DNA from 3 places in the Amycolatopsis umgeniensis genome. Region 2 is predicted to be linked to each of the others. Evidence: riboswitches for the same ligand, from Rfam matches in the RefSeq annotation. Region 2 holds a riboswitch; each other region holds the start of a gene.
What was found. A riboswitch is a leader RNA that binds a small molecule or an ion and turns the genes downstream of it on or off. The one in region 2 is predicted to bind cobalamin.
Positions count from the first base shown of each region.

Region 1 (10,504 bases), 1.0 Mb from region 2:
AATCGACCATGCCGACGACGGTCACGGCCGCGCGACGGGCGATCCTGGCGTAGACCTCGCGTTCCCGCTCGAAGTACGGCAGTCGCTGGAAAAGCGCGAGGACGACCATGTTCTCGTCGGTGCCTTCGGCGAGCGCGGCCCGTTCAACCGCGTGCGAGGCGATCACCAGCGCGCGTTTCGACAGCACGCCGGCGCGCGCCTCTCCGTCGGTCATCGAATGCATCGCTTCCGTGTGGGGACGAGCTCATCAGGCTAGAAGAGCGGGCGACCCCCGCCTAGCTACACGATGGTGTGACCCTCGCTGACCGGACGCTGATCGGTCCCGGGCATGCTGGAGGGCACAGACCGCGGAAGGGAGAACATGTCGCCACTCGTCGTGCACGGCCTGTGGTCCCGTGGCCGCGGGATCGTGCTTTGGGGTGAACACGGCGACCGCCCGGCGACGACGTCGATGCGGCCGTCGAGCGCGGCCCGGCCGCATCCGTTCGCCGCGTCCGTCGCGGATCTGACCGCGCTGCACCCCGGTAAACCGGCGTCGGCGGTCCTGCTGCTGCCGTCGCGGCGCGGCGGCCCGGTCGCCTCGCCGGAACTGGGTGTCCGAGGCCGCCCGCAGCAGGAGCTGTCGCTGGAACTGTGGTCGGTCCCGGCGCTCCTCGTCGACCCCTCCGAGCTGGGAGATCTGGCGGACACGGTCAGCTACGGCACTTCCGTCCGCCATCTCCGCGCCGTCGTCCGGCTGGCGGACGATCTGGTGCGCCGCGGCCGGGTGCTGCCCACCCTCGTGCGGAACGAGATCGTCGCGCGAGCCCGGTGGCGGCCGGTGGCCAGGGGCGGCGACGCCGTCACGCTCCGGACGCTGATCGCGGCCACCCCGCCGGTCGGCCGGGCCGAGCACACCAGGCCGGATCCGGCGGCGCTGATCACCGACGCGCTCCACACCCTGGTCGACGCCGCCGTCCGCGATCGCCTGGCCGCCGCGGGCCACGCCACGGAAAGCGACGGGCGCGAGGGGCCGTTCGGGTCGTGGTTCCACGCGCTGAAGAGCGCGGACGATCGGATCGGCCAGGCGCCGGGACGGATGGGGATCGTCGCCGAGGGCATCGCGGCCTGGGACGCCCTCGGCGACACCGACCTCACCGAGGGCACCGTCTGCCTCCGGCTCGACGAGGTCCCCACGCTGTACGGCCCGATGGACGACCCGGACGACCAGACCGGTGACGGAACCAAGTGGCAGCTGCGGTTCTTCCTGCGCTCCGCAGCCGATCCCAGTCTCCTGCTCCCGGCCGAGGACGTCTGGTCCGGCAAGGCGGGCGCGAAGTTCACCGACCCCGAAGGTCTTTTCACCGCCGAGCTGGAGCGAGCCGCGGGAGTGCTGCCGCTGCTCGGCCCGGCGGTCGAGGCCGAGAAACCGGGCCTCTACGACCTCACCGTCGCCGAAACCGTCGAGTTCCTCGACGGCGGCGCGGAACAGCTGGTCGCGGCCGGTTTCGACGTCCAGCTCCCGGCGAGCTGGGGTGGCAGGCGGAAGCTCGCGCTCAAGCTGTCCGTCCGCGGCGCGCCCGTCGACCAGGCCGCCGTGCACCGGCTCGGCCGCCACCAGCTCGCCTCCTACCGCTGGGCGCTCGCCGTCGGGGAGGACGCGCTGACCGACGAGGAGTTGGCCGCGCTCGCCGACGCGAAGTCGTCGCTGGTTCGGCTGCGCGGCCGCTGGGTGAGCGTGGACCCCGAACTGCTGCGCGCCGGTCTCGAGTACCTGCGCCGCGACCCGGATCGCGAGAAGCCGCCGCTGCCCACCCCGGCGGACCTGCTGGCCCTGCTCCGCGGAGGCTTCGAAGCGCCGCTGCCGGTCACCGAGGTCACGACCGACGGCTGGATCGACGACTTCCTCGCCGGGCGTGTCCAGCGCACCATCGAGCCGGTCGAGCCGCCGCCGACGTTCCTGGCGACCTTGCGGCCCTACCAGAGCCGGGGTGTCGCCTGGCTTTCGTTCATGGCGTCGATCGGGCTCGGCGCCTGCCTCGCCGACGACATGGGGCTCGGCAAGACGGTCCAGCTCCTCGCGCTCGAAGCGATCGAGCGGGCGCAGGCCGACCGGAGGCCGACGCTGCTCGTCTGTCCGATGTCGTTGCTCGGGACCTGGCAACGCGAGGCGGCCAAATTCGCGCCGGAGCTACGCGTGCACATCCATCACGGTGCCGATCGTGGTCACGCGCGCGTCGAGGACGTGGATCTTCTCGTCACCACCTACTCGACCGCCGCCCGCGACGCCGACGAACTCGCCGGGATCCGGTGGCACCGGCTCGTGCTCGACGAGGCTCAGGCGGTCAAGAACCAGAACACCGGACCCGCTCAGGCCTTGCGCCGGATCCCCGCGGGCCATCGGGTCGCGCTGACCGGGACTCCGGTGGAGAACCGGCTCGCGGATCTGTGGTCGCTGTCGGATCTGCTCAACCCCGGCGTCCTCGGTGGCAGGCAGGAGTTCCGCGAGCGGTTCGAGGTGCCCATCGAGCGCCGGGGCGACCTCGCCGCGGCCACCGAGCTGCGCCGGCTGACCCGGCCGTTCCTGTTGCGGCGCCTCAAAACCGATCCCACCGTGCTCGCCGACCTTCCCGAGAAGATCGAGATCCTCCAGGAGTACCGCCTCACCCGTGAGCAGGTGACGTTGTACCGGGCGACCGTGGACGAGATGATGACCAAGATCGCCGACAGCGCCGGGGTCAAACGGCGCGGCAACATCCTCGCGGCGATCACGAAGCTCAAGCAGATCTGCAACCACCCGGCGCATCTGCTGCACGACGGTTCGCCGATCGGAGCCCGGTCCGGCAAGGTCAACCGGCTCGAAGAACTCCTCGCCGAAATCCTGGATTCGGGCGACCGTGCGCTGTGCTTCACCCAGTACGCCGAGTTCGGTCACCTCCTGGTGCCGCATCTTTCGGGCAAGCTGAACGCGAAGATCGCCTTCCTGCACGGCGGGTTGTCGCAGCGGCGCCGTGACTCGATCGTCGAACACTTCCAGTCGGGCGAAGGCCCGCCGATCCTGCTAGCGTCGCTGAAGACCGGGGGAGCCGGACTGACGCTCACCGCGGCCACGCACGTCCTGCATCTCGACCGGTGGTGGAATCCGGCGGTCGAGGAACAGGCCACCGACCGGGCCTTCCGCATCGGCCAGCGGAACAGTGTGCAGGTGCGGAAGTTCGTCTGTCCCGGCACCATCGAGGATCGGATCGACGCCGTCATCACGAAGAAGGAAGCGCTGGCGGGTCTCGTCGTCACCGACGGGGAGGACTGGCTCACGGAGCTGTCCACCGATTCGCTGCGCGAGGTCTTCGCGCTGGGACGGGAGGCGGCCGATGACTGACGGATTCCGCCGGGCGCTCGACGAACTGGGCGTCCACAAAGGACTCGTACCGCCCTGTCGGGTCGACACCCTGACGATCGGGCCCGGCGCGGCCGTCGCCCAGGTCCGGGTGACCCGGCAGCGGTTCTACGAGGTCCGCGTCGGCCTGCCGACGTTCGGCAAGCAGGTGTGGACGGCGGTCATCGCCGCCGTCGCCGCGGACGAGGCCACGACAGCGGCCCTGCTCGACGGCGAGGTTCCGGAGGACATCGAGCGCTTCTTCACCGCGGAGCAGGTGCCGCTGTTTCCCGAAGCGGCTTGGGAACTTTCGCTGGACTGCACATGTCCGGGCACCCGAGTCCCGTGCGACCACCTCGTCGCCGGGCTGATCGCGCTCGCCGAAGAAGAGGACCCGTTCGCGATCTTCGCGCTTCGCGGACGGGACCGCACAACGTTGCTCGAGGAGATCGGACGGCAGGCGGGCGCCCGCGTGACGGCACCGTCGGCGGAAACAGAGACGCCCGGACTCGATGACGTGATGGACGACTTCTTCGGCTGGGGCCCGGCCGGGGACGTCACGAACAAGCGACGCCCCGCGGCCGGGGACCCGTTGGGACTGCTCGACGAGGTCCCGCCGCTCAAGGCCACGGTGGACGGGACCTCGGTCACCGCCCTGCTGCGACCGCTCTACCGGTCGCTCACCGGTCAGGAGTGAAGGAACTTCGGCTCGCGCTTCTCGGTGAACGCGGCCATGCCCTCCTTCTGGTCCTGGGTGGCGAAAGTGCCGTGGAACAAGCGCCGTTCGAACCGGAGCCCGTCGGCGAGACCGCTCTCGAAGGCCTGGTTGACGGCCTCCTTGACCATCATGGCCGCGGGACGCGACATGCTCGCGATCTTCGCGGCGACCGCGAGCGCGTCGTCGAGCAGGCTCTCGGCCGGGACGATCCGGGAAACGAGTCCCGACCGCTCGGCCTCGGCGGCGTCGATCATGCGGCCGGTCAGGCACAGGTCCATCGCCTTGGCCTTGCCGATCGCACGGGTGAGCCGCTGCGAGCCGCCCATACCGGGGATGACGCCGAGGGTGATCTCCGGCTGGCCGAATTTGGCGTTGTCGGCGGCGATCAGGACGTCGCACATCATCGCGAGTTCGCAGCCGCCGCCGAGGGCGTACCCGGAGACCGCGGCGATCAGCGGGACACGGACGCGGGAAAGCGCGTCCCAGCCCGCGAACCAGTCGGCCGCGTAGACGTCGCTGAACGACTGGGGTTGCATCTCCTTGATGTCCGCGCCCGCCGCGAAGGCCTTGGCCGAACCGGTGAGCACGATGGCGCCGACGTCGGGATCCTGCCCGAGTTCGCCCGCCGCCCCGGTGATCTCCCGCATCGCCCGCAGGTTCAGCGCGTTGAGCGCCTTGGGCCGGTTGAGGGTGATGAGGGCGACGCGGTCGCCCGCCCGCTCGACGGTGATGGTCTCGTACTCGCTCATGCGGTGGTTTCCTTGCCGAGGAGGCCGTCGCGGACGGCGGTGATGATGGCGGAGAAGTCCCGGCCGGGGCCGTCCTGCTCGACGAACGCCGCGTAGAGTTCCGCGGCCCTCGTGCCGAGCAGGGTGGCGACGTCGTTGTCCCGGGCGGCGGATTCGGCCAGGCGCAGGTCCTTCAGCATCAGGCCGCTGGCGAACCCGCCGGAGTACTCGCGGTTGGCGGGGCTGGCCGGGACCGGGCCGGGGACCGGGCAGTTGGTGGTCAGCGCCCAGCACTGTCCGGACGCGGTCGAGGCGACGTCGAACAGGGCCTGGTGGGTGAGGCCGAGTTCCTCGCCGAGGGCGAATGCCTCGGAGACGGCGATCATCGAGACGCCGAGGATCATGTTGTTGCAGATCTTCGCCGCCTGGCCGGCACCGGAGGATCCACAGTGGATCGCCCTGGCTCCCATGACGCCGAGCAAGGGACCGGCCGCGGCGAACGCCTCCGGATCGCCGCCGACCATGAACGTCAGCGTTCCGGCTTCGGCGCCGACCACTCCACCGGACACCGGGGCGTCGACCGCTCGGTGCCCCGACGCCGTGACCAACTCGGCCGCCTGGCGGGCGTCGGCGACGTCGATGGTGGAGCAGTCGACGAACAGCGTCCCGGGCCGCGCGGACGGCAGGATCTGTTCGTAGCAGTCGAGCACGTGCTTGCCGCTAGGCAGCATCGTGACGACGACATCGGCCTGCGCGACAGCCGCGCTCGCGGTGTCGAACCTGGCCACGCCTTCGGAGCGGGCGGCGGGAGCCGGGTCGTAGCCGTGGACGGTTTCACCGGACTTCACCAGGTTGGCGGCCATCGGGCCGCCCATGTTGCCGAGACCGAGGAAGGCGATCGTCATCGTGCCACCCACTCGGCGTCCTCGAGGCCGGCGAAGTAGGCGTCGACGAGCTTGTCGTCCACCTCGGGAAGGGTGGCGGGCGACCACTTCGGCGAGCGGTCCTTGTCGATGATCTGGGCCCGGATGCCCTCGACGAACTCGGCGGAGGAGAGTGCGCGGGCCGAGATCCGGAACTCCTGCGCCAGGACGGATTCCAGATCGGGCAGCGCCGCTGCCGACCGGAGTGCCCGCAGGGTCACCTTGAGCGCGGTCGGCGACCTCGCCTCGATCTCCTTGGCGGCGGTGGCCGCCGCGTCGCCCGACGCGTGGAGCCGGGTGAGGATCTCTTCGACCGTGTCCGCCGCGTAGCAGTGGTCGATCCATTCGGCGTCGGCCGCCAGCCCGCTCGGCGGCGCGGGTTCGGCGAACAGGTCCAGCGCGGTGTCCGGGGTGCGCGACGCGAGCGCGTCGAGCAGGTCCGGAACTTTCTCGCTCGGGACGAAATGGTCGGCGAGTCCACAGTGGACCGCATCGGGCCCGGTGACGGAACCCGCGGTGAGGGCGATATGCGTGCCGAGTTCACCGGGCGCGCGGGACAGCAGGTACGTGCCGCCGACGTCCGGGACGAAGCCGATGCCGGTTTCGGGCATGCCGATCCGGGAGCGTTCGGTGACGATCCGGTGGCTGCCGTGCGCGGAGACCCCGACGCCGCCGCCCATGACGAGCCCGTCCATGAGTGCCAGGTAGGGCTTGGGGTACCGCGAGATCAGGGCGTTGAGCCGGTATTCGTCGGCCCAGAAGCGCAGGGACGCGGTGCCGCCGGTGCGGGCGTCGTCGTAGATCGCGCGGATGTCGCCGCCCGCGCAGAGCCCGCGGTCGCCGGCGCCGTCGATCAGCACGGCGCGGACAGCCGGATCGGAACGCCACGCTTCGAGGCGCTCGAGCATCGCGAGGACCATGTCGTGGTTCAGCGAGTTCAGCGCACGCGGCCGGTTCAGCGTGATCCGGCCGATTCCACTGTGGACGAGGAACTGGACGTCGTTCACGAAGCCTCCTGCAGCATCCGGCGCGAGATGATCACGCGCATGATTTCGTTGGTCCCTTCGAGGATCTGGTGTACCCGCAGGTCGCGGACGATCTTCTCCAGTCCGTACTCGGCGAGGTAGCCGTAGCCGCCGTGCAGTTGCAGCGCCTGGTTGGCCACCTCGAACCCGGTGTCGGTGCAGAACCGCTTGGCCATCGCCGAAAGCTGGGTCGCCGTGTCCTCGCCCTGGTCGAGCGCGTCCGCGGCCCGCCACAACAAGGTCCTCGCGGCTTCGAGATCGGTGCGCATGTCGGCCAGCCGAAACTGCAATGCCTGCTTTTCGGACAGCTTCTCGCCGAACGCGGAACGCTCCGACAGATGCCGGACGGCCATGCCGAGCGCGGCCTCCGCGCCACCGAGTGAGCAGGCCGAGATGTTGAGCCTGCCACCGTCCAAAGCGGACATCGCGACCCGGAACCCGTTGCCTTCGCCGCCGAGCAGCGCGGACGCCGGGACGCGGGCGCCTTCGAAGATGACCTGCCTGGTGGGCTGGGCGTTCCAGCCCATCTTGAGCTCGTTGGGGCCGAAGGAGACCCCGGGCGTCTCCCGGTCGACGATGAACGCCGAGATACCCCGGGCGCCCGGACCGCCGGTGCGGGCGAGCACGACGTGGACGTCCGAAGTGCCCGCGCCGGAGATGAACTGCTTGACGCCGTCGAGGACGTAGTGGTCACCGTCGCGGCGGGCGCGGGTGGAGAGCGCGGCCGCGTCGGAACCCGCGTCCGGTTCGGTGAGGCAGTAGCTGCCGAACGCGTCCATCGTGGACATCCGGGGCAGGTACCGGTGCCGTTGGGTGTCGTCGCCGAATTTGTCGATCATGGTCGCGACCATGTTGTGGATCGAGATGTAGGCGGCCAGCGACGGGCAACCGGTGGCGAGCGCCTCGAACACGAGGACGCCGTCGAGCCGCCCGAGCGCGGAGCCTCCGAGGTCTTCGGGCAGGTAGATGCCGCCCATGCCCAACTGAGCGGCCTTGCGGAGGACGTCGACCGGGAAGTGCTTGGCCTGGTCCCATTCGATCGCGTGCGGGGCGAGGTGTTCCGCCGCGAACTCCGCGGCGGTATCCTTCAGCGCCCGCTGTTCGTCGGTCAGTCTCATCGCGGCCTCAGCTCATCGTCGGGATGACGAAGCTGGCGCCTTCCTTGGTGCCCGAAGGCCAGCGCGAGGTGACCGTCTTGGTCTTGGTGTAGAACCGGATCGAGTCCGGTCCGTGCTGGTTGAGATCGCCGAAACCGGAGCGCTTCCAGCCGCCGAAGGTGTGGTACGCGATCGGGACCGGGATGGGCACGTTGACCCCGACCATGCCGGTGTTCACCCGCGAGGTGAAGTCGCGGGCCGTGTCACCGTCGCGGGTGAAGATCGCGACGCCGTTGCCGTACTCGTGTTCACTGGGCAGGCGCAGCGCTTCCTCGTAGTCGGCCGCGCGCACGATCGACAGCACCGGGCCGAAGATCTCCTCGCGGTAGATCCGCATGTCGGCGGTGACGTGGTCGAACAGGCAGCCGCCGAGGAAGAAACCGTTCTCGTGACCGTCCACAGTGGTCCCGCGACCGTCGACCAGCAGTTTCGCCCCTTCGGCGACGCCGATGTCGATGTAGTCGCGGACGCGCTGGACGGCCTCGGCGGTGACCAGCGGCCCGAAGTCGGCGGTTTCGTCGAGCGAGGCACCGATCTTGAGCGTCTTGACGCGCTCGGTCAGCCGGGCGGCCAGCGCGTCGGCGGTGGCCTCGCCGACCGGGACGGCCACCGAGATCGCCATGCAGCGTTCGCCCGCGGAGCCGTACCCGGCGCCGATCAGTGCGTCGACGACCTGGTCGAGGTCGGCGTCCGGCATCACGATCATGTGGTTCTTGGCGCCGCCGAAGCACTGCGCGCGCTTTCCGTGCGCGGCCGCGGTCGTGTAGATGTACTCGGCGATCGACGACGAGCCGACGAAACCGATGGCCTCGACGCGAGGATCGGTGAGCAGCGCGTCGACGGCTTCCTTGTCGCCGTTGACCACGTTGAACACGCCCGGCGGCAAGCCGGCTTCGAGGAAGAGTTCGGCCAGCCGCAGCGGGACCGAGGGGTCGCGTTCGGACGGTTTGAGCACGAAGGAGTTCCCGCAGGCGATCGCCGGGGCGGCCTTCCAGAGCGGGATCATCGCGGGGAAGTTGAACGGGGTGATGCCCGCGACCACGCCGAGCGGCTGCCGCATCGAGTAGACGTCGATGCCGGTGCCCGCGCTGTCGCTGTACTCGCCTTTGAGCAGGTGCGGGATGCCGATGGCGAACTCGACCACTTCGAGACCGCGCTGGATGTCACCCCGCGCGTCGGGGACGGTTTTGCCGTGTTCTGAAGAGAGCAGGCGGGCGAGGGAGTCTTCTTCGGCGCGGACGAGGTCGACGAACTTCATCAGCACCCGGGCCCGCTTCTGCGGGTTCCAGCGGGCCCACTCGAGCTGGGCCTGCGCCGCGTCGGCGACGACCGCGGCGACCTCGGTGGCCGAGGCGAGTGGGACACGGGCCTGGACGGCGCCGGTGCTGGGGTCGAAGACGTCGGCGAACCGGCCGGACGTTCCCGCCACCGGCTTGCCGCCGACGAAGTGACTGAGTTCGGTGCTCATGGATGCCCTTTCCGAAAGTGCGCAGGACGGAGCCGCCCGTGACCACGATCGGCGGCCGGGCAGGGGAGTACGGACGACTTACCGCCGGGGTGGTGGCGGGTCGGCGACTTTCGCGCAGGCAGGAAGAATCCGCATGCGTTCAGCTCCATCCTCGTGGACGAACACGACACGTCTGCGGCCGGTATCCTGGCTCCCGGATCCGCGGCGGCTCCGGCCTTCCCGGCTCGCGCCAGTGGCCTTCTCTGCAGGAGCGCCGCTCCCCGGTCACAGTGGCGGGACCGCACCGGATTTTCACCGGCTTCCCTGCACCGCAGACCTGTGGACACCATAAAGTAGGAAGTCCGACTATGTCGAGGGTGTGGCGTACGCCTCAGGTGCGCGATGGGTCTCGTGAGTGGTGGTGTGTGGGAGCGGGGCCGACGAGCGACACCTCGCCTCACACTGGCTGAACCTCCAGCCCTGGCCACGAACACGCCAGGTTTGCCGTTCTCCTCGATAAACCGCCACTCACGAGAGTGGCGGGTAGGGCAGCAGGCTGGACGAATGCTCGTCCACCCGCATCGGTTTCCCGATCGCGGGGAAGGCGCGCTGGGGGCACGCGGGTCGTTCGCAGACCTTGCACCCCATCCCGATCGGGGTGACGGCCGCGCCGGTGCCGAGCGCCAGCCCGTCGGAGTACACGAGTCGCCGTGCGTGCCGGAGTTCGCAGCCGAGCCCGATCGCGAACGTCTTGCCGGGATCGCCGTGCCCGCCCGCCGCGCGGGAAACGGTGCGGGCGAGCCAGAAGTACTTCTTGCCGTCCGGGAGTTCGGCGATCTGGGTGAGGATCCGGCCCGGCGAACTGAATGCCTCGTAGACGATCCACAGTGGACACGAGCCGCCGATGCGCGAGAAATGGAACCCGGTGGCGGACTGGCGTTTCGAGATGTTGCCCGCACGATCGACCCGTACGAAGGAGAACGGAACGCCGCGGGTGCCCGTTCGCTGCAAAGTGGACAGTCGATGGCAGATCGTCTCGAAGCCGACGCCGAATTGGTCGGACAGGCGCGTGATGTCGTAGCGGTGGCGCTCAGCGGCGCCGAGGAGGACGCGGTACGGCAGTACGAGCGCGCCCGCGTAGTAGTTGGCCA
Region 1 covers NZ_JACHMX010000001.1:287,207-297,710, reverse strand. The annotation lists gene HDA45_RS01285 (DICT sensory domain-containing protein) at 1-214, opposite strand, end outside; gene HDA45_RS01280 (DEAD/DEAH box helicase) at 362-3,358, shown strand; gene HDA45_RS01275 (SWIM zinc finger family protein) at 3,351-4,052, shown strand; gene HDA45_RS01270 (enoyl-CoA hydratase) at 4,043-4,822, opposite strand; gene mmsB (3-hydroxyisobutyrate dehydrogenase) at 4,819-5,706, opposite strand; gene HDA45_RS01260 (3-hydroxyisobutyryl-CoA hydrolase) at 5,703-6,731, opposite strand; gene HDA45_RS01255 (acyl-CoA dehydrogenase family protein) at 6,728-7,867, opposite strand; gene HDA45_RS01250 (CoA-acylating methylmalonate-semialdehyde dehydrogenase) at 7,875-9,374, opposite strand; cobalamin riboswitch at 9,534-9,719, opposite strand; gene HDA45_RS01245 (short-chain fatty acyl-CoA regulator family protein) at 9,882-10,504, opposite strand, start outside.
Region 1: another riboswitch for cobalamin. It lies ahead of HDA45_RS01250 (CoA-acylating methylmalonate-semialdehyde dehydrogenase); the one in region 2 lies ahead of HDA45_RS05635 (prenyltransferase/squalene oxidase repeat-containing protein).

Region 2 (10,504 bases):
GGTATCCCTTGCCCTGGTCGACGGCGTGCGCGGACGGCGCCGTGGCGGCGATCAGGAAGATCACCGCCACCACTCCGAAGACCCTCCTCATTGGACGGTCAAGGTCGCGCTCGAGTACACCGTCACCCCGTTACCCGTGGCCGCGATCGTGTAGACGTAGGTGCCCGCCGCGGTCGGCGTGATGTTCTGCGTGCCGCCGGGCGCCGCGAGCGCACCGGACCAGGCGCCACCGCCGCTCGACGGGGTGACCGACCCCGCGGTGACCGTCGTCGCGTTGGTCGAGGTCCAGGTCAGCGAGGTGGTCTGGCCGAGGGTGATCTTGCGGTCGACGTCGTTGACGGACAACGAAACCGTCGGGTTGCTCGCGTTCACGGCCGGGTTCGTCGGCGTGACCCCGGGCGGCGGGTTGGTCGTCGCCGACTTGTTCAGCGAGAACGACCAGCCTTCGAAACCGCCGGGGACGACGTTGCGGTTGAGCGCGCCGTAGCTGCTGTAGGTCCAGGTCGAGCCGGAACCGTCGGCGTGCCAGTAACCCCAGTACGCGCCGGCGGGCGGAGTGTTGACGCACGGTTCCTTGTAGTTCGGGTTGCTCGACAGCGGAATCGTCTCCGTCGCGGACGGGCGGCCACCCAAGCGGCACACGAAACCGAGCCCCCATCGGGCGGTGCCTGCGACGGCGATCCCGGCGTCCTGCAGCGCCTTGATACCGGTGCGGTCGGTGCCAGGATTCGCGTTGGGCGAGCAGCGGGTGATCGTCGGCGCGGCGGTCCCGCCGTTACCGTCGAGTTCCTGGAAGTCGACCACGACGGTGACGCCGGTGAGGGCGTCGTTGCCGGTGCAGATCCCGTCGTACCCCGCGGCCTGCGCGGGCGCGGCCACGGCGGTGGCCAGTCCGGTCAGTCCGATGAGGACGGACGTGACGGCGAGCAGTCTTCTCATGGTGTTGCCCCCTTTGTCTTGATGAAACGGCGTAGCAGGAAGATGAGCACGATCGCGGCGGCCAGCAGGATGCCCGCCAAGCCGACGAGCCCCCACGTCATCCACGACGGCTGAGTAGTCTGGGCGGCGGCTTGGAGCTGGGTACCGGACGCGGCGTTCGCGGCGTCGACGTCCGAGAGCGGCAGCCGGACGGCGGACGACAGCGGCGAATCCGCGGCGGTGAGCCAAGATCGGCCCGCGACACCCTGGGCGGCGGCGAGGCTCGTCGGGAAATCGGTCTTCCCGTCGCTCGCCACGACGGATCCCTTGGCGAAACCGCCGTCGGCCTGGACCAGCTTGCCCAGCGACCGCGCGGTTCCGCTCGCGTCGAGTCCCGCGACCTGCCGCGCGGCGGCGACGGCGGCGCTGAGCGCGACGTCCGCTTCGCCCGCTTCACCGGTCACCATGCCTTCACCGGTCGGCCGGACGCCGAGCGCGCTCACCGCGGAGACGAACGCCGACACACGCCGCTCGGTCCAGCCGTCCGGTCGTTTGGTCGACGGCGCGGCGTCGGTATGCGGACGGGCGGCCAGCGCGGTGACCGCGGCGGCTGTCGCGCCCAGGTCACCGGAGCCGCACTCCGCGGTGTCGAGGTGCTTCGGGAAGGTTCCGTCGGCGCACTGGCGCGAAAGCAGCAGTTCGACCGCGGGGCCGGGGTCGGCGGTGGTGGCGAGCAGTGCCCACGTGTGCCGCTCGACGGTCTCGTCGGCGTCGGCGAAGGAACCGGTGTCGGTGAACTTGCCGTCAGTGCCGCGCAGCTTCACCAGGTCGGCGCGCAGCTGACCGACGTCCGCCTTCGCGAACTCGCCGACGAGCACCAGCTTCGCGAGCGGTTCGGCGTAGGACGCCCCACTCTGCTCGTACGGAGCGCCGTGGGCGTAGGCCTGCACGGCTTCCGGCGTGAGCAGGAACTTCGATGCGCGGGCGACCGTCTCCGGCTGCACGTCCAGCGCCCGCAGCGCGAGCACCAGATCAGCGGTGGCGTCGTAGTCGACGTAGGTCTTGCCGTCCTCGGTGACCTCGACGTGGTCACCGCCCACGAGCCGGTTCGTCAGGTACGCGCCCAGACGGGAAGCCGGGGTCGCCGTGTCCGGGATGGCGACCGGGGCCGCGATCGCCGTCGGCGGCGGGACCCGGGCGCCGGTGGACGCCCTCGGGGTGACCGGCTTCTTCTTGGGTTTCGGCGTCGTGGTCTTCGGCGCGGGCTTGGTGTCCTGCGGCTTGGCCGCGGGCGGGGTGGTCGTGACGGTGACCGTGCTCGGCGCGGGCGGGCTCGTCGCCAGTGACGAGGACGTGCCCGGCGTCGGCGTCACCGACGTCGTGGTGGTCGCGGTGGTCGTCGTCGTGGTCGTGGTCGTGGTCGTCGTGGTGCTGGTCGGCGCCGGATCGCTGCTGGTCGAGGTCGGCGTGCCGGTGGCCGAGCTCGTTTCGGACGGCGTGGAGGTCGGCGTTTCGGAGGCACTGCTGCTGGTCGGTGGCGGTCCGCTGCCCTTCGCGAGCGCGTAGAAGCCGACCTGCGACAACCCGAGCGAGGCCTGGGCGCCCGCGCGGATCCAGGTGTCGAGCCCGCTGATGCCGCCGGTGCGCGCCGCGACGTAGGAAGCCGGGTTGTAGGCGATCGCGCCGAGGTCGCCCGCGAGCCGGTTGCCGGAGTCGGCCGCCGCGTTCGCCTGCGCGGATTTGAGGAACCGCACGCCCTTGTCGACCGCCTCGTCGGCGCCGCCCGCGTCGGCGAGCGCCTGGACGATCAGGCCGGTGCTGTTGGTGTTCGGGGCTTCGGTGCCGACGCCGCCGCCCCAGCCACCACCGGCGTTCTGGTTCGCGGTGAGCCAGGAGACGGTCTTGGCGATCGGGGCGTCGAGTCCGCCCGCGCCCGCCTTCCGCGCGGCCAGCATCGCCGAAAGCGCGAGGCCGGTGGTGTCACCGTCGGACGGGGACTGGTCGATCGTCTTGCCCTCGTCGCACGAGGAGATCTTGTAGCCGTTCGACGTGACGTGATCGCCGGTCTCGGTCGTCTTGATGTAGCCGAAGAAGATGCGGAAGTAGCCCTCGGAGCACTGCTGGGTCAGTAGCTTGTCGATGGCGAGCTGGTCATTCTCACCCGCCGCGGCGAGCCCGATGACGCCGAGCGACTGGCCGAACATGTTCGCGTTGTTGCTCACGGAGTCGGCGAGGTCGGGGTTCTTCGAGTAGTCGCTGATCCGGCCCTTGTCCGGGCCTTTGCGCATGATCGCGGCCTTGGTCTCGGCGACCATGTCGTAGCCGTCGAAGTTCCGCGGGTCGTGGCCGGAGGCCTGCGCGGCGACCAGCGTCTTGGCCGCGGCGCCGCCGACGATGACCTGGTCGTAGCCTGCGCCGGGGACGAGGCCGTCCCAGGTGAAGTAGTCGGTGGCGTGGCCCTGCTCGTCGAGGAACTTCACGATCGGCTCGGCCTTCGCACCCTCGCCCGAGGCGTACATCGAGAGCAGCACGTCGATCATCAGGCCGTGGTCGGGCAGTTCGCCGCCGTTGGGGTTCTCGAGCGTGCCGTCCGGCTTCAGCTTCGTCGCGAGCCAGCGAGAGTTCGCCTTCGCCGCGTCGGGATCGTTCGCGGCCGTCGCCGTCCCGGTGAGCAGGGCGGCGACCACGCCGACACTGACGGCGAACGCCGATGCGGCCAAGTACCCGCGGCGCATGGCTCCTCCTTGCGGCATGGCGGAGGACAGGCGCGGGGGCGCCGGAGTCACCCCTGTTGATCGCGACAGTGGTTCGTTCATCCACCCGTGCGGTACCCCGGCTCGCCCTGGTGAAGGGCCCACGGTTGCGCGACAGCGCCGGATTTCGACCGGCTTCCCCGTCACGGGCGGCGTTGTTCAGTTGTCGAGCCCGCCGAGGTTAACACCCGATCACTCGCGACAGGCACCGCTGACCAGGTCGGTTGCCAGGATCACATCGAGAGTCGCGCCCGGCGGTACCCCGGCGCTTGACCGGGATGAGACTCTTCGGATCGTCAATCAGCGCGGTCGTGGGGGAAGTCCGGTGAGAGTCCGGCGCTGTCCCGCAACGGTATGCCCTTTCGGGCGAGCCCGGTCACCCACGTCGCGCGGTGTCACCACCGACTCCTGTCGTGGAAATGCGGGAAAGGGTTCTCATGAGACGTTTGGTCCTCGCTGTCGCCATGCTGTGCGGCATCGGACTGGTCGCCGCTCCGGCGGCGACCGCGGCCACCCACAACAAGGCGGACGCCGCCGCGGGCTGGCTCGCCAGGCAGATGACCGACGGGGAAAGGTTCGAGGCCGACTTCGGCGGCCAGAAGTTCCCCGACCAGGGCTTGACGATCGACGCGATCTTCGCGTTCGCCGCGGCCGGGGTGTCGGACACGAACGCCGGCAAGGCGATCACGTGGCTGGCGAAGCCGGAGATCACCACGGGTTACGTCGGCAGCGGCACCGAGGCCTACGCGGGCGCGCACGCCAAACTGCTGCTGGCCGCGCAGATCCGGGGCAAGAACCCGGCGTCGTTCGGCGGCGTCGACCTCAAGGCGGGACTGCTCTCGCTGCTCACGCCGTCCGGCCGGTTCTCCGACCGGTCCGAGTACGGCGACTACTCGAACGCCTTCACCCAGTCGCTCGCCCTGCTGGCGCTGGACCGCACACCCACCGGCGCCCCCACCTCGGCCGTGACGTTCCTCGCGGGCACCCAGTGCGCGGACGGCGGTTTCCCGCTGAACTTCGGGGAAGCGACGTGCGCGAGCGACGTCGACTCGACCGCGATGGTCGTGCAGGCCTTGCGCGCCACCGGTGACGCGGTGAACGCCGGCGAGGGCACTTCCTGGCTGGTCACCAAGCAGCACGCGAACGGCGGCTTCGGCGTCGGCACGAACGCGCCGAACTCCAACAGCACCGGCCTCGCCGCCGAAGCGCTGGCGGGCCACCGTCCCGCCGCCGCGGTCAAGGCGCGGGAATTCCTGCGGTCGTTGCAGACCGGCTGCACCGGCGCCGAGGCGGACCGCGGTGCGATCGCCTACGACGCCACCGGCCTGAACCCGGCGACCGCCCCGCGCGCGACCGCGCAGGCGATCCTCGGCCTGGCGAGGGTTCCGCTGAGCGACCTGCACGGTGGTGGCCGTCCGCAGGCGCCGGTCCTCGCCTGCTCCTGAGGTACGTCTCGTGAGCGGTAGGGACGGTTCCTTCCTTGCTTGAGGTCCGTGAAGGACCCCTTCACTACCCTCAGGGTAGGCAAGGGGCCCTTCACGGACCCGCACCCGCGAACAACCGCAGCCAGTACCCAGTAGGTACCTAAGACACTCTCGGTTCCAACCGTCCCGACCGCTCAAGAGCCTTTAGCCTGTGCCGGTGGCTGAGTATCGAGTGGGCGACCTCGCGAACCAGGCGGGGACGTCGGTGCGGAACGTGCGCGCCTATCAAGACCGGGGACTGCTTCCCGCGCCGACGCGACGCGGGCGCGTGGCGATGTACGACGACGCGCATCTGGCCCGGCTGCGGCTGATCGTCCAGTTGCTGGAGCGCGGGTATACCCTCGCCCAGATCGAGGAAATGATCGAGACCTGGCAGCAGGGGCGGGATCTCGGCGATCTGATGGGCCTGGAGGACGCGCTCTCCCAGCCGTGGTCGGAGGAGACCCCCGAGCGGATCACCGTGACGCAGGCGCGGAAGGAATTCGGGCGGCTGATCACCCCGGCCAACGTCAAACGGGTGCTGGCGATGGGGGTGGCCACCCGCCGGGGCGCGCATTTCGAGGTCTTCAGCCCGCAACTGCTGCAGGCCGGCCGTGAACTGCTGGCGGCGGGGGTCCCGCCGGAGCAGGTCCTGAGCCTGGCCGAGGCGCTGATCGAGCACACCGACGCCGTCGCGACGTTGTTCCTGGACACCATCCGGCGCGACGTCGTCGACCCTCGCGGGGAGGACTGGGTGCCGGACGCCGCGGAGATTTCCGACCTCACCGACCTGGTGAAACGACTGCGGCCGCTGGCGCAGTCGGCGGTGACCGCGAGTCTGGCGCTGTCGATGAGCCGCGCCTTCCCGGAGTTCCTCGAGGAACTGGCCCAGCACCTCCGGGAACGCCACGAGTCTTGAACATTTACATCGGTCACTGTAACTTTCCATCGCGGGATGCAATCCGCGATGGAGGGAGTGGCGATGACGGCACGGACGAAGCCCCTACGCGATCGGGAGACCGGCGCGCAGCGCTTGCTGCAGGCGAGCGCGAAGCTGTCTTATGACCCCGAAGTCGACGTGGACTGGGAAGCCCCGCTGACCGACGGCGCGTTCTTCATCCCCGAGCGGACGGTGTCGTTGTACGGCACCGAATTGTGGGACAGCATGAGTCACGAGCAGCGCGTGGAGCTGTCACGGCAGGAGCTGATCAACTCGGTCAGCGTCGGGATCTGGTTCGAGATCATCCTGATGCAGATGCTGCTGCGGATGTCCTACCGCGCGGATCCCACCACCGCGCACGCACGGTACGCGCTGACCGAGGTCGCCGACGAATGCCGCCATTCGACGATGTTCGCGATGCTGATCGACAAGGTCGACGGCCGTCCGTACCGGAACAACCGGCTGCTGCACTTCACCGCGCACGTGCTGCCGCTGATCCTGCGGGGCCCGTCGATGTGGGTGGCGACGCTGATCGGCGAGGAGGTCTTCGACGCCATCCAGCGTGAGCATCTGCAGGACGAGTCGATCCAGCCGCTGGTGCGCGCCGTCATGCGGATCCACGTCACCGAAGAGGCACGGCATGTGCGCTACGCCCGCGACGACCTGAGCAGGCAGATGGCCCGCGCGTCCTGGCCGGTCAAGGCCTTCACGCGGATCGTCGTGGCGATCGGCTCGATGCTGTTGTCCCGGCTGCTGTCCAGGCCCGCGCAGTACGCCCGCGCCGGTCTGGAGCGTCCCCGCCGGGCGGCCGCGCTGGCCAGGCGCAGCCCGCACCGCCGCGAGGTGCTGGCCGCGGGTGCCGCGAAAATGGTGCGGTACCTGCGGGAAGTCGACCTCGTCGGCGGTCCGGGCCTGGTGCTGTGGCGGCGTTCCGGCCTGTTATGAGGCGCGCAGCGGCGCGATGGTCTTCGCCACCTGGTCGAGAAGCTCCAAGGTCTCGGCCTCGGGCAGCGTCGGCAGGAGGAGGGAGACTTCGTCGACCCCGGCGCCGTCGAGACGTCGCAGCAACTCGGGATCGGCCGGCGCGCCGAACACGCTGATCTGGACGTCTTCGCGGCCTTGATCGGCGAGCCAGGACCGGACCCGGCGCAGTTCCTCCGGCGGTGTCACGAAATGCGGCAGCCAGCCGTCCGCGTGCTCGGCGAGCCGTTTGAGCCCGGCGGGGCCCTGACCGGCGACGTAGATCGGCGGATGCGGTTTCCGCACCGGCTTCGGCCAGGCGAAGACAGGGTCGAAATCGACGTGCTCGCCGTGGAACTCGGCCTCGTCCTTGGTCCAGATCTCCTTGAGCGCCTGGAGTTGTTCGGTCAGCAGCGCGCCCCGCGTCTTCGGGTCGACGCCGTGGTTGCGCATCTCCTCGATGTTCCAGCCCGCCCCGACGCCGAAGATCACCCGCCCCTCGGAGAGCAGGTCGAGGCTGGCGACTTCCTTGGCCGTGTAGAGCACGTCGCGCTGGATCATCAGGGCGACCGCGGTGCCGAGCCGGAGGTTCGACGTGACCGTCGCGGCGGCGGCCAGCGCCACGAACGGGTCGAAGTTGCGCATGGCCCCTCGCGGCAGCTCGCCGCCGGGGTAAGGAGACTCCCTGCTGACCGGTATGTGGGAGTGCTCAGGGACGTAGAGGGAGTCGAATCCCTTCTCCTCCAACGCCGCCCCCAAAAAGTGGGGCCGGATTCCTTCGTCGGTCACTGCCGTCGCGATCCCGAAGTCCATACCTTGCTACGACTCACGGGCTGGGCCGGGTATTCCCTCGCTACCGCCAACTGCGCGAAGGGGCAAACCTCATTCCCCGGCGGCCACGCGGCGCGCGAGTTCCACACGTGACCGGACCCCCAGGGCCGTGAAGATGTTCCGCAGGTGGTGATCCACGGTCCGGTGGCTGATCACCAGCCGCCGCGCGATCTCCTTGTTCGTCTCCCCCGCCGCCACGAGCCGCGTGATGGCGTCCTGCTGCGGGGTGAGCCCGGCGAGCGACCTGTGCGGTACGTCGACGGTCTCGCCGGTCGCCCGCAGTCCGGCGCGGGCGCGGTCGGCGAACCGGGTCGCGCCGACGTTCTCGAAGCCGCGCAAGGCATCGCGGAACTGGTCACGGGCGTCCCTGCTCCGACGGTGTCGACGCAGCAGGGTGGCGTAGGCGAGCCGGGTCCTGGCGAGTTCCACCGCGCCGCCCGCCCTCCGGTGTGCTTCGACGGCCAGCCGGAAATGCCGTTCCGCCACTTCCGGATCCGACGCGGTCAGCGCGTGACACCGGTGGCTCAGCGCGAGCCAGCAAGGTTCCGCCCCGGCCGAGGTCCAGCGGTCGAACACCTCCAGCGCGGTTCGCGCGCGCTCGGGCCGCCCCGAACGCACCGCCGCTTCGACGAGTTGTGGCGTGGCGAGCACGCGGATCACCGGCTGGTCGCCGGAAACACCGGACGCGAGATCTTCGAGCCTGCTCAAGGCGTCGTCCGGCCGGTCTTCGGCCAGATCCAGGCACGTGTACGCCCACGCCGCGACGGCCGCGGGCCTGCCGAGACCGCGTTCGGCGATGCCGCCTGCCGCCTCGTCCAGTTCCGGGACGCGGTCGCCGAGGAGAGCGGCGGCCAGCCCCAGCAACGTCAGATGTTCCATCCGCAGGTTGTGGGGTGCGCGCAGACCTTCCCGGGACGCCGCTCGCGCACACGGGATCCGGTCGAGCGCGATGGCCGAGAGCGACAGGTAGACCAGCGCCCACGGCAGTTCCGCGCACCGCCTGCCGAGTCGCGCGCGGCTCACGGCCGCGGACGAGTACTCGTGCGCCCGTTCGGCGTGCCCGCGCGCGAAGGCGGCATCGGCGGCCCAAACGGCTCCGGCGACGTCCGAGTCCGCCATCCCCCGGCGGACGGCGTCCTCCAGCGGCAGGTCGGCATCGTCGTGGCGTCCGGCGTAAACCGAGGTCAGACCACGGAAGTGCGCGAAGGCCAGACCGTCCCCGGCCGGCACCGTCCGCGCCAACGCCCGGTAACCGCTCAGGTCCCCGCCGAGCCTGCGGGCCTCACCGGCCAGCAGGAGCGCGGCAGCGGGATCGGGCAGCAGTTCCGCCGCCACGGCGAGTTCGTGGGTGGCGACCGCGGGATCGCCGTCCCGCAGTTCGATTTCGCCGTGCAGCAACGCCACCGCACCCGGCCGGGCGTCCACTTTGGACAGCAGCAGCCGCGCCCATCCCGGTCTGCCCGCCTGCCACGCCGCGTCGGCCGCGGCCAGCAACCGGCTCGCCCGCGCGGGCGGATCGGCGGTCAGGGCCGCGGCGCGCTCGAGTTGCCGCGCCTCGGCCGCATGATCCACCGCGGGTGCGGCAGCGAGCTCGTCGGCGAGCGGCGCGAACGGCGTGGACGTCGCCATCGCACGGTGCCAAAGCGCGTCCGGGCCTTCCTCGACGGAGGCCAGCCACGCGTGCGCCGCCCGGCGGTCCGCCGGTGACGCCGCCGCGTACCACGTCGCCTTCCTCGCGGAAACATCCATACAGGCGGCGAGAAAACGGACGCGCTCGTCGAGCCGCATCGCGTCGAGCTCGGCCGCGTAGCGGGGCAAACGTTCCCGAAGGATCGGCGAAACCGGCTCCCGCCCGGCCGCCTGCGCGGGTGTCAGCGAGGCGGCCAGCGCGACCAGATCGGCCGGATTCCCCTTCCCCAGTTCGACCAGCTGCGGACGCACCCCGGCGGGCACGCCGCGATCGCGCAACAGCAGGTCGGCGGCGGCCTCGGTCAACGGCGTCAGGTCGACGGATTCGAACTCGTCGGATCCGGAGCGCGACGCGAGCACCATCCCGACCGGGGCCCCGTCGAGCCGCCGGGCCGCGAAACCCAGCGCCGCCAGGGATTCCGGGTCGACCCAGTGCGCGTCGTCGACCCAGCAGATCGTCGGCACCGAGAGGGTGCCGAGCCGATCACGCGCCTCCGGGCCGCCGGAAACGGGAGCGCCGAACATCCGGTGCAGGGCGCCGTACGGCAACGCGCTTTCGGCCCGCAGGCCCCGCACCCCGACGAGGCGGACACCGAGCGTGGCGCGCAGCGCGGTGAGCAGCGCCGACTTGCCCAGCCCCTCCGTCCCGCGGACCAGCACGGCACGCCCGGCGATCGAGCGCAGCCCGCCGAAGAGGTCGTCCCTGCCCCGCAGCGGGTACACGGCGTCCCGGACAGGCATCGGCGCCTCCTCGAAAATCCCTTTCGATGAAACACCAGGCGCAAGTGTTTCACAAGGTCTTGCTCGGCACCCGTCCTTCCACGAGCGCTCCGAGCAGCGTCGACGCCGCGTCGAGATCCGGCGTCCGGGACGCGAGGACGTCCGAATACAGGAACGCCTCCCCCAGCCGGACGATCGCGTAACAGAGACTGTCCAGGCCGACCGCGGGC
Region 2 covers NZ_JACHMX010000001.1:1,335,556-1,346,059, forward strand. The annotation lists gene HDA45_RS05620 (ABC transporter substrate-binding protein) at 1-70, opposite strand, end outside; gene HDA45_RS05625 (ABC transporter substrate-binding protein) at 88-939, opposite strand; gene HDA45_RS05630 (prenyltransferase/squalene oxidase repeat-containing protein) at 936-3,653, opposite strand; cobalamin riboswitch at 3,725-3,866, opposite strand; cobalamin riboswitch at 3,948-4,073, shown strand; gene HDA45_RS05635 (prenyltransferase/squalene oxidase repeat-containing protein) at 4,109-5,116, shown strand; gene HDA45_RS05640 (MerR family transcriptional regulator) at 5,313-6,053, shown strand; gene HDA45_RS05645 (AurF N-oxygenase family protein) at 6,117-7,019, shown strand; gene HDA45_RS05650 (LLM class F420-dependent oxidoreductase) at 7,014-7,847, opposite strand; gene HDA45_RS05655 (helix-turn-helix transcriptional regulator) at 7,917-10,295, opposite strand; gene HDA45_RS43010 (QsdR family transcriptional regulator) at 10,345-10,504, opposite strand, start outside.

Region 3 (10,504 bases), 6.4 Mb from region 2:
GCGTCGAGTTCCGGGTCGAACAGCATCCACTGCGCCTTGCCCGCCTCCTTGGCGCGGTGCAGCGCGATCTCCGCGGCGCGCAGCAGGTCTTCCGGCCCGCCGTCGGCGACCGGGCGGACGACGATGCCGGCGCTCGCGCTGACCCCGATGCCGTGCCCGCCGAGGTAGATCGGCTCGACCAGTTCCTCCAGGGCCTGCTCGACCAGATCGATCACCTGGGGCGAGGTGAACTCGCCGCGCAGCAGGATGGCGAACCCGTCGCCGGAGAGCCGGGCGACGGAACCGTTGTAGCGGCCGGCGAAGACGGATTTGAGCTTGTTCGCGACCCCGCGCAGCACCTGGTCGCCGACGCCGGCGCCGAGGCCGTCGTTGATCACCTTGAAGCCGTCGACGTCGAGATAGACGAGCGCGACCTGCTCGCCGCCGGACCCGGCCAGCGCGGTCTCGAGGGCGTTGCCGAACGCGGTGGCGTTCGGCAGGCCGGTCAGCGCGTCGTGCACGTTCTGGTGGAGCAGTCGTTCCTGCAGCAGGTGGATCTCATTGGCGTCGGAGACCATCAGCACCGGATACGTCGAGCCGGGCCGGTCTCCGGGAAGGTCGGTCAGGGTCACGTCGACCCAGAGCGTGCCTTCCTCGCTGTGGTCCAGCAGCAGGCGTTCCTGCTGGGTCGGCTGGCCGAGGTTCATGAGCTGGGAGAGCCCGTTCCGCAGCCGGGCGACGTCGTGGTCGGCGGAGCCGAGTTCGGAGATGTTCCGCCCGCGCAGCGACGTGGGGCGGCAGCCGAGGAGTTTGCCGAGCGCGACGTTCGCCTCGACGATCCTGCCGTCGGAGTCGGCGAGCGCGATCCCGATGGGGGAGGCGGAATAGAGCTTGGAGAAGCGCAGCAGAGCGGGCTGGTGGTCGGGCTCGGTCCGGACGGCGTCCTGGGCGACGCCGAGCAAGAGCCGCTCGAGTTGCTCCTGGGGAAGCGATACTCCTTTAGTGTCAGCGAGCGTCGCGGCCCATCTCCGAGCGACGTCGACCAACCCTGGCGCGGAACCAGGCTCAGGCACACTTCACCTCTTCATGCGCGGTTTATGGCCAGCTCAGACCGGGTGTCCGAGCCCACGGGCCCACACTAGGTATGAGCCGACCGGGAGTAGTGCCACGGCATCATGCTCGATACGGGGTGTCTACCGGCTGAAAGGGTGATCGCCGCTACACGAGTGGTGACCGGAGGTTACCAAGAGTACTCGATCGTGGATGTCCCTTTAGTCGGGATTCAGCCGGTCTTGAATCAACAAGGCTCGAGTTCGATCGGCAGGCCGTCCGCGGGGACGGGCAGCGAGACGTAGTCCCAGCGCGCGGTGTAGTCCTCCGGGACCGACCAGCGATACGCCCGCAGCATCTCGTGCAGCAGCGCCTTCACTTCGAACGTCCCGAAATGCAGTCCGACGCACTTGTGCGCGCCGCCGCCGAAGGGCATCCACGCGTAGCGGTGCGACTTGTCCTCGCGGCGTTCCTCGCCGAAGCGGTCCGGGTCGAACCGCATCGGGTTCGTCCAGTGCTCAGGCGAGAAATGGTTGACGGTGGGGGAAACCCCGACCAGTGTCCCTTCGGGAATGAAGTGTCCGAGGACCTCGGTGTCCTTGACGGTCTTCCTCGCCAGTGACGGCACCGGGGCCACCAGCCGCAGGGATTCCTTGATCACCAGGTCCAGCGTCGTCAGGGTCTCCAGCGCCTCGATGTCCGGAACGCCGTCGCCGAGTGCGAGCGACTCCTGACGCGCGCGTTCCTGCCACTCGGGGTTCTTGGCGAGGTGGTAGACCGCGGCGGCGCTGGTGATGGTCGACGTGTCGTGCGCGGCCATCATCAGGAAGATCATGTGGTTGACGACGTCGGAGTCGGTGAAGCGGTCGCCGTCTTCGGTGGTGGCGTGGCACAAGGCGGTGAAGAGGTCCTCGCCGTCGCTTCGCCGTTTCGCGGGCAGATTCGCCGCGAAGTAGCGTTCGAGGACCTTGCGGCCGTGCAATCCCGCCGCCCAGCGGCCGCCGGGAACGGGGAAGCGCACGATGGCCGTGCCCGCGCGCACGGAGTTCACGAACGCGCGGTTGATCGCGGCCGCGTCTTCGCCGGACCGCATACCCATGAACACGCGTGTCGCGACGTCGAGCGTGAGTTGCTTGAGGGACCAGTAAATCCGCGGGTTCGGCCTGCCTGCCCACTCGGCGATGCCCTCGCGCAGGGCCGGTCCCATCTGGTCGACGTAACCCGTGAGCCGTTGCCGGGTGAACGCCGCCTGCATGATCCGGCGGTGCAGGTGGTGCTCGCCGAAGTCGAGCAGCATCAGGCCCCGGTCGAAGAACTGCTCGATGAAGAACTTCCAGCCCTCCTGGGAGAAGGCCTTGTCCTTGTTCACCAACGCGATCTGGGTGGCCTCGGGACCGGAGAGGGCGACGATGCGGCGGCCGAACGCGCCCATCCACGACACCGGGCCGTAGGTCTCGTAGCGCTTGAGGCCGAACTCGATGCCGAAGCGCATGAAGTCCAGCGCGTGCCCGATGACGGGCGGGCCTTCGTCGCCGAGGACGGGTTTGAGACCCGGCGGGGCGGGCGCGAGTTCGCGGACCGGCCAGGTCGCGCCGAGCCAGCGCTGGTCGATCGAACGCGGCAGCGGGATCGAGGTGAGCGGCGGGACCCGCTCACGCAGCGCCCCGGTGACCTTTTCGACGGCGTTCGCCATGGTGACCATCTCCCCGTTGAGACCGGCTACCGCTCCACCATGATACCCTTATTGACGTTCTGACAATACCCTGGCGGAGGTACATGAAGGCCCCCTTCCTTGCGCCTGGCGCAAGGAAGGGGGCCTTCATGTACTGATCAGCCCAGTTCGGACCGCACCGCGTTCGCGGCCGCGACCAGGTTCCGCAAGGCGGGTTCCACCTCGGCGTATCCGCGGGTCTTCAGACCGCAGTCCGGGTTGACCCAGATCCGCTCGGCGGGCACGGCGCCGACGGCGGTCCGCAGCAGCCCGCTGACCTCGTCGACGCCGGGGACGCGCGGCGAGTGGATGTCGTACACACCCGGCCCGACGCCGCGGCCGAAGCCCGCCGCGCCGAGATCGGTGACGACCTCCATCTTCGACCGCGCGGCCTCGATGCTGGTGACGTCGGCGTCGAGCGCGTCGATCGCCTTCACCACCTCACCGAACTCCGAGTAGCACATATGCGTGTGGATCTGCGTCGCGTCGTCGATCCCGGACGTCGCCAGCCGGAACGACGAGACCGCCCAGGCGAAGTACGCCTCGTGCGCCGCCTTGCGCAGCGGGAGCAGTTCCCGCAGCGCCGGTTCGTCGACCTGGATGACGCGGATGCCCGCCTCCTGCAGGTCGTGCACCTCGTCGCGGATGGCCAGCGCCACCTGACGGGCGGTCTCGCCCAGCGGCTGGTCGTCGCGGACGAACGACCACGCCAGGATCGTCACCGGTCCGGTCAGCATGCCCTTGACGGGTTTGCCGGTCAGTCCCTGCGCGTAGCGCGCCCACTCGACGGTCATCGGCTCGGCTCGCGAGACGTCGCCGTACAGGATCGGCGGCCGGACACACCGCGAACCGTAGGACTGCACCCAGCCGAAGTCGGTGGCGGCGAACCCGGCCAGCCGTTCGGCGAAGTACTGCACCATGTCGTTGCGCTCGGGCTCGCCGTGCACCAGCACGTCCAGGCCGAGATCCTCCTGCAGCCGGATGACGCGCTCGATCTCCGCCTTCATCGCGGCCTCGTAGCCTGCGTCGTCCAGCGAGCCCGCTTTGTGCGCCGCCCGGGCTTTGCGGACGTCGGTGGTCTGCGGGAACGAGCCGATCGTGGTGCTCGGCAACGGCGGCAGATCCAGCGCAGCCTGCTGCGCCGCCGCGCGCTGGGCGTAGGGCGAGCGGACGGTGTCCTCCGGCCGCAGCGCCTCCAGCCGGGCACGAACCCCGGCGTCGGCCAGATCGGCCGCCGTGGCGCGATCCGTGGCGGCGGCACGGGCCGCGGAGAGGTCGACGCCCTCCTCCTTGAGCGCGCGGCCGAGCAGGACGACCTCGTCGACCTTCTGCTTGGCGAACGCGAGCCAGCCCTTCAGCCGTGGGTGGAGTTCGGCCTCTCGCTCGACGTCGTAGGGCACGTGCAGCAGCGAGCACGAAGTCGAGACGCTGACCGACTTCGCGGTGCCGAGCAACGTCGCCGCCCGGCTGAGCGCGCGGGTCGGGTCGGTGCGCCAGACGTTGCGTCCGTCGACGACACCGGCCAAGACCTCCTTGTCGCGCAAGGCGGGCTCGGCCGCGACGGCGTCCACAAAGGACTCATCGGTGACGAGGTCGACGGCGAGGGCGTCGATCGGGGAGCGGGCGAGGACACCCAGTCCACGACCGAGGCCGCCGAAGTACCCGGCGACCAGGATCTTCGGGCGCGCGGTCTCCTTCGCGAGCCGGTGGTAGGCGCGGATGAGCGCGTTGAGCTCCGGCTCGGTGCGGTCCCCGGCGAAGGCGGGCTCGTCGAACTGGACCCACTCGACGCCTTCGTCGTGCAGGCGGCGCAGCAGTTCGACGTAGCCGTCGAGGAGGTTGTCGAGCAGGTCCAGGGGGCGGAAGCCCTCAGGAGCGGTCTCGGTGGCCTTCGCGAGCAGCAAGAACGTCACCGGGCCCACGAGCACCGGCCGGGTCTCGACGCCGATCGCGCGGGCTTCGCGGTATTCGTCGAGCGGCTTGGAACCGGCGACCGAGAACGCGGTGTCCGGCCCGAGTTCGGGGACGATGTAGTGGTAGTTCGTGTCGAACCACTTCGTCATCTCCATCGCCGGCGCGTCCTGCACCCCGCGAGCGGCGGCGAAGTAGGTGTCGAGCGGCGTGAGACCGAGCTTCGTGAAGCGCTCCGGAAACGCTCCGAACAGCTCGGCGGTGTCGAGCACCTGGTCGTAGTGGGAGAACGTGTTGGAGGGGACGGAATCCAGGCCCGCGTCCTTGAGCTCACGCCAGGCCCGCGTGCGCAGCGCACGGCCGGTCTCCAGCAACGCGGTCTCGTCGATCTTGCCCGCCCAATAGCGTTCGAGTGAACGCTTGAGCTCCCTGTCCGGTCCGATCCGGGGGTAGCCCAGCACAGTGGTGCCGATTTCGGTCACAGCTCTCTCCTCGCGAGCTTGTCGTCAAAGCCCGGAGCGCGCGCAGGAGTGACCGCGTTTTCGGTCGTGCCCATCCCACGAGGCCCGGACTCACGCACGCCGTCGACGCGCGCACCACGGGCAGGTCTTCGGACTCGTGGGCGACTCGCTCGCTCCTACCGGCCGTCGCTTCCCGGGGCGCCATGCCCCAGTGCTTTACCGTGTCTCGCACGGTGACGGCTTTCGTTCCCACATACCGCTGCGGGGCAGTCCCGGATTCACACCGGGTTCCCTGTTACCTCGACCGGCCTGGGGGGCCGGGCGAACCAGTAGCGCCCCGAAGCGTACCCAGGCGCGCTACTGCCCCGCTGGACATGTGATGAACCGGACGACATACGTGATCAAACGGCGAACTCGCGTGATCAGATGGCGAACTCGCGTGATCAGAGACGGGACGCGCGTGTCTGGAGACGGAACACGCCGGGCGGAAGTCCGCCCGGCGTGTTCCGTGTTCGATCACGTGAGTTCCGTGTCCAGACACGCGAGTTACGTGTCTGATCACGCGAGATGCGGGGTCAGTCCCAGTCGAGGGCGCCACCGGACTGGTACTCGATGACGCGGGTCTCGAAGAAGTTCTTCTCCTTCTTGAGGTCCATCGCCTCCGACATCCACGGGAACGGGTTCTCCGTCTCGCCGAAGATCGGCTGGAGACCGATCTGCTGCGCCCGACGGTCGGTGATGAAGTGCATGTACTGCTCGATCAGCTCGGCCGACAGCCCGAGCATGCCGCGCGGCATGGTGTCGCGGGCGTAGGAGACCTCGAGCTCGCACGCCTCGGTCAGCATGCCGCGGATCTCGGCCTGGAACTCTTCGGTCCACAGGTGCGGGTTCTCGATCTTGATCTGGTTGATGCAGTCGATGCCGAAGTTCAGGTGGATCGACTCGTCGCGCAGGATGTACTGGTACTGCTCGGCGATGCCGATCATCTTGTTCCGGCGGCCGAGCGACAGGATCTGCGCGAAGCCGGTGTAGAACCACATGCCCTCGAAGATCACGTAGAACGCGACCAGGTCACGCAGGAAGTTCTGGTCGGCCTCGGGGGTGCCGGTCTCGAAGTCCGGGTTCTCCAGGTTCTGCGTGTACTTCAGCGCCCACGCGTCCTTCTCCGAGATGGAGGGGACCTCGCGGTACATGTTGAACAGCTCGCCCTCGACCAGGCCGAGGCTCTCGCAGATGTACTGGAAGGTGTGCGTGTGCACGGCCTCCTCGAACGCCTGGCGCAGCAGGTACTGGCGGCATTCGGGGTTGGTGATCTGCCGGTACACCGCGAGCACGATGTTGTTGGCCACCAGCGACTCCGCGGTGGCGAAGAAGCCGAGGTTGCGCTTGAGCATGGTGCGCTCGTCCTCGGTCAGGCCGTCGGCCGACTTCCACAGCGCGATGTCGGCCTGCATGGCGACCTCGGTCGGCATCCAGTGGTTGTTGCAGCCGGCGAGGTACTTCTCCCACGCCCAGGTGTACTTCATCGGCAGCAGCTGGTTGACGTCGGCGCGGGCGTTGATCATCCGCTTGTCGTCGACGTTGATCCGGGCGGCGCCGACTTCGATCTCACCGAGGCCGGTGGCGTCGGTGGAAGCGTCAAAGGTGGTCATACAGAGGCTCACTTCACGAGTGGGGTCGTGAGTGGTGATTCGGGTCAGAACCCGAATCACCACTCACGAGGATGTCTTACTGGCAGGCTTCGCAGTCGGGGTCGTCGATGCGGCAGGCGGCGCCGTCGGTGGCGACGAAGTCGACGTCGGAGACCTGCGGGATCTCCTTCGGCTCCGGCTTGGCGGCGGGAGCTGTCACCGGAACGGCCGGAACAGCGGCGGCCGGGCTGGGCGAAGCGGCGGGAGCCGGAGCCGGTGCGGGAGCGGCGGGCTTGGGTGCCGAAGGCGTGGCCGGGGCCGGGGTGGCCGAGACCGCGTTCAGCTTGCCGTCGGTGCCGCGCAGGGTGCTCTTCTCCACGTGCGTCGCGGACCGGGCCCGCAGGTAGTACGTGGTCTTGAGGCCCTTGTGCCAGGCGTAGCGGTACAGCTCGTCGAGCTTGCGGCCGCTGGGCGCCGCGATGTACAGGTTCAGCGACTGCGCCTGGTCGATCCACTTCTGGCGACGCGAACCGGCGTCCACCAGCCACTTCGACTCGATCTCGAACGCGGTGGCGTACAGCGCCTTCAGGTCGTCCGGCACGCGGTCGATCTGGCCGAGGCTGCCGTCGAAGTACTTCAGGTCCGAGACCATGACCTCGTCCCACAGCCCGCGCGCCTTGAGCGAGCGGACCAGGTGCGGGTTCACCACGGTGAAGTCACCGGACATGTTCGACTTGACGAACAGGTTCTGGAACAGCGGCTCGATCGACTGCCCGACGCCCACGATGTTGGAGATCGTCGCGGTCGGCGCGATCGCCATCACGTTGGAGTTGCGCATACCGACGGTCTTGACCCGCTCACGCAGCGGCGCCCAGTCCAAAGTGGACGAGGTGTCGACGTCGAGGCCGTCGCCCTGGCGGGCGTCGATCAGCAGCTGCATCGAGTCGATCGGCAGGATTCCCTTGCTCCACAAGGAACCCTCGAACGTCTGGTACTGGCCGCGCTCCTCGGCGAGGTCGGTCGAGGCCGAGATCGCGTAGTAGCTGATGTGCTCCATGCTGGTGTCCGCGAACTGGACGGCCTCTTCCGAGGACAGCGGGACACCGATCTCGAACAGCGCGTCCTGGAAGCCCATCAGGCCGAGCCCGATCGGGCGGTGGCGCAGGTTGGAGCGGCGCGCCTCCGGGATCGTGTAGAAGTTGATGTCGATCACGTTGTCGAGCATGCGGACGGCGGTGCGCACGGTCTTCTCGAGGCGCTTCGCGTCGATGCCCTCGGGCGTGACGTGCTTGAGCAGGTTCACCGAGCCGAGGTTGCAGACCGCGACCTCGTCGGTGGTGGTGTTCAGGGTGATCTCGGTGCACAGGTTGGACGAGTGCACGACACCCACGTGCTGCTGCGGCGAGCGCAGGTTGCACGGGTCCTTGAAGGTGATCCACGGGTGACCGGTTTCGAACAGCATGGTCAGCATGCGGCGCCACAGGTCGACAGCGCGGATCTTGCGGAACACCTTCAGCTCACCGCGTTCGGCGGCGGCCTCGTACTCGCGGTAGCGCTCGGCGAACGCGGTGCCGTAGAGGTCGTGCAGGTCCGGGGTCTCGTTCGGCGAGAACAGCGTCCACTGCGCGTCGGCCTCGACACGGCGGAGGAACTCGTCCGGCACCCAGTTCGCGGTGTTCATGTCGTGCGTACGACGACGGTCGTCACCGGTGTTCTTGCGCAGGTCGAGGAATTCCTCGATGTCCACGTGCCAGGTCTCGAGGTACGCGCAGGCCGCGCCCTTGCGCTTGCCGCCCTGGTTCACCGCGACCGCGGTGTCGTTGGCGATCTTGAGGAACGGCACGACACCCTGCGACTGGCCGTTGGTGCCCTTGATGTGCGCGCCGAGGCCGCGGACCGGGGTCCAGTCGTTGCCGAGACCGCCCGAGTACTTCGCCAGCAGCGCGTTGTTCTTGTACGCCTGGAAGATCGAGTCCAGGTCGTCGTCCACGGTGGTCAGGAAGCAGGACGACAGCTGCGGGCGCGTGGTGCCCGAGTTGAACAGCGTCGGGGTGGACGCCATGAAGTGGAACGACGAGAGCAGCTCGTAGAACTCGATGGCGCGGGCCTCGCGGTCGTCCTCGCGGATCGCGAGACCCATCGCGACGCGCATGAAGAACGCCTGCGGCAGCTCGAAGCGGACGCCGTTGTGGTGCTGGAAGTACCGGTCGTACAGCGTCTGCAGGCCGAGGAAGCCGAAGTCGAGGTCACGCTCGGCGTGGATGGCCGCGGTGATCTTGTCGAGGTCGAACGTCTGGAGCTCGGCGTTGACGAGCTCCAGCTCGATGGCGCGCTTGAGGTAGTCCCGGAAGTACTGCGGGTACCGGGCGGTCATCTCGTCCTGGCTGGCCTGCTGCGGCGCGCCCGCGAGGTAGCTGAGCGCCTCGCCGCGGAGCTTGTCCGCCAGCAGCCGGGCGCTGACGTAGGAGTAGTTCGGCTCCTGCTCGACGAGCACGCGCGCGGCCATGATCTGGGCGAGGGCGAGTTCGTCGGCGCTGATGCCGTCGTAGAGGTTGCGCTTGGCCTCGGCCAGCACCGGCTCGGCCGAGACGTCTTCGAGCCCGGCGACGGCCTCGCCGACCACGTGCGAGACGCGGGCCCAGTCGAGCGGGCGGACCGAGCCGTCGGCGGACTTGACGCTGATCGCGACGTCGGACGAAGCCGGCTTCTCGGACTCGCGGGCCTTCGCGCGCTCGTCACGGTAGAGGACATACGCGCGGGCGACCTTGTGGTGCTCGCCGCGCATCAGCGCGAGCTCGACGATGTCCTGGATCTGCTCGATGTGCAGCGCGGTCTCGGGACCGGCGTGGCGGAGCAGGGTGGTCTCGATCTGCTCGGTCAGTTCCTTGACCAGGTGGTGGATCCGCGACGAGGCGGCCGCGTCACCGCCCTCGACGGCGAGGAAGGCCTTGGTCACGGCGACCGAGATCTTGTTCGCGTCGAAGGGGGACACGCTGCCGTCCCGCCGGATGACTCGCACGGTCGCGGGCGTGGTGTCCGAAGACGAAGGTGGCCGCTGACCGGTTTCCACTGACATGCGTGTCTCCAATGGGCGCGTTGAAGCACCGCAAGGCCTCACAAGGCCGTGCGCTGCACGTTCACAAAGCTGGCCGACAACCGCTCCCGAGCGGTCTCCCCGTCGCTGGGCGGTGCCGGTTCCCAGAGACTACATGTAGGGGTCGGAGCCTGCACGTGCCCCAATGGGTGGCGTGTCGTGGTCTCACCCTGGCGGGTTAGACGATCACGCTGAGCGGCTGGTCAGCCGCCGAAAACGAGGGTGAAATCGCGCAGGTGGGCGCTCAGGACGGGCCGCTGACCGGCCAGGAAGCCGAACGGACCGGACTCGTTGAGCCGCCAATCCGCGGCCGCCGGACGGGGGCGGGCCTTCGCCCGGACGGGGCTTCTTTTGAGACGGCCGTCCAACATTTGTACGACGTCGAAGGCGGCGGGCATCTTCACCGGAAGGCTCGGGCGGGCGGTGAAGGCGGCCGTCGCGATCCAGTCGTCCTGGGTGGCCGCCGAGGCGGTGAAGGTCCGGCCGTGGGTGAAGTCGAGCGCGGCGAGGTCCTTGGGGATGCCCCACAGCGCCCGGCCGCCGGCGAGCGAGACCTCGCTGTCCACCCAGATGTCGGTGATGGAGCTGGAGAGGCGTTTGCCGCGGACGGCGACCGTGGCCAGCAGCTCGTGGTACTGGAGCTGTCCGGGCTCCTGGTAGTCGATCC
Region 3 covers NZ_JACHMX010000001.1:7,779,291-7,789,794, forward strand. The annotation lists gene HDA45_RS36310 (putative bifunctional diguanylate cyclase/phosphodiesterase) at 1-1,052, opposite strand, end outside; gene HDA45_RS36315 (cytochrome P450) at 1,277-2,722, opposite strand; gene metE (5-methyltetrahydropteroyltriglutamate--homocysteine S-methyltransferase) at 2,860-5,133, opposite strand; cobalamin riboswitch at 5,236-5,458, opposite strand; gene HDA45_RS36325 (ribonucleotide-diphosphate reductase subunit beta) at 5,688-6,764, opposite strand; gene HDA45_RS36330 (ribonucleoside-diphosphate reductase subunit alpha) at 6,841-9,819, opposite strand; gene HDA45_RS36335 (acetoacetate decarboxylase family protein) at 10,041-10,504, opposite strand, start outside.
Region 3: another riboswitch for cobalamin. It lies ahead of metE (5-methyltetrahydropteroyltriglutamate--homocysteine S-methyltransferase); the one in region 2 lies ahead of HDA45_RS05635 (prenyltransferase/squalene oxidase repeat-containing protein).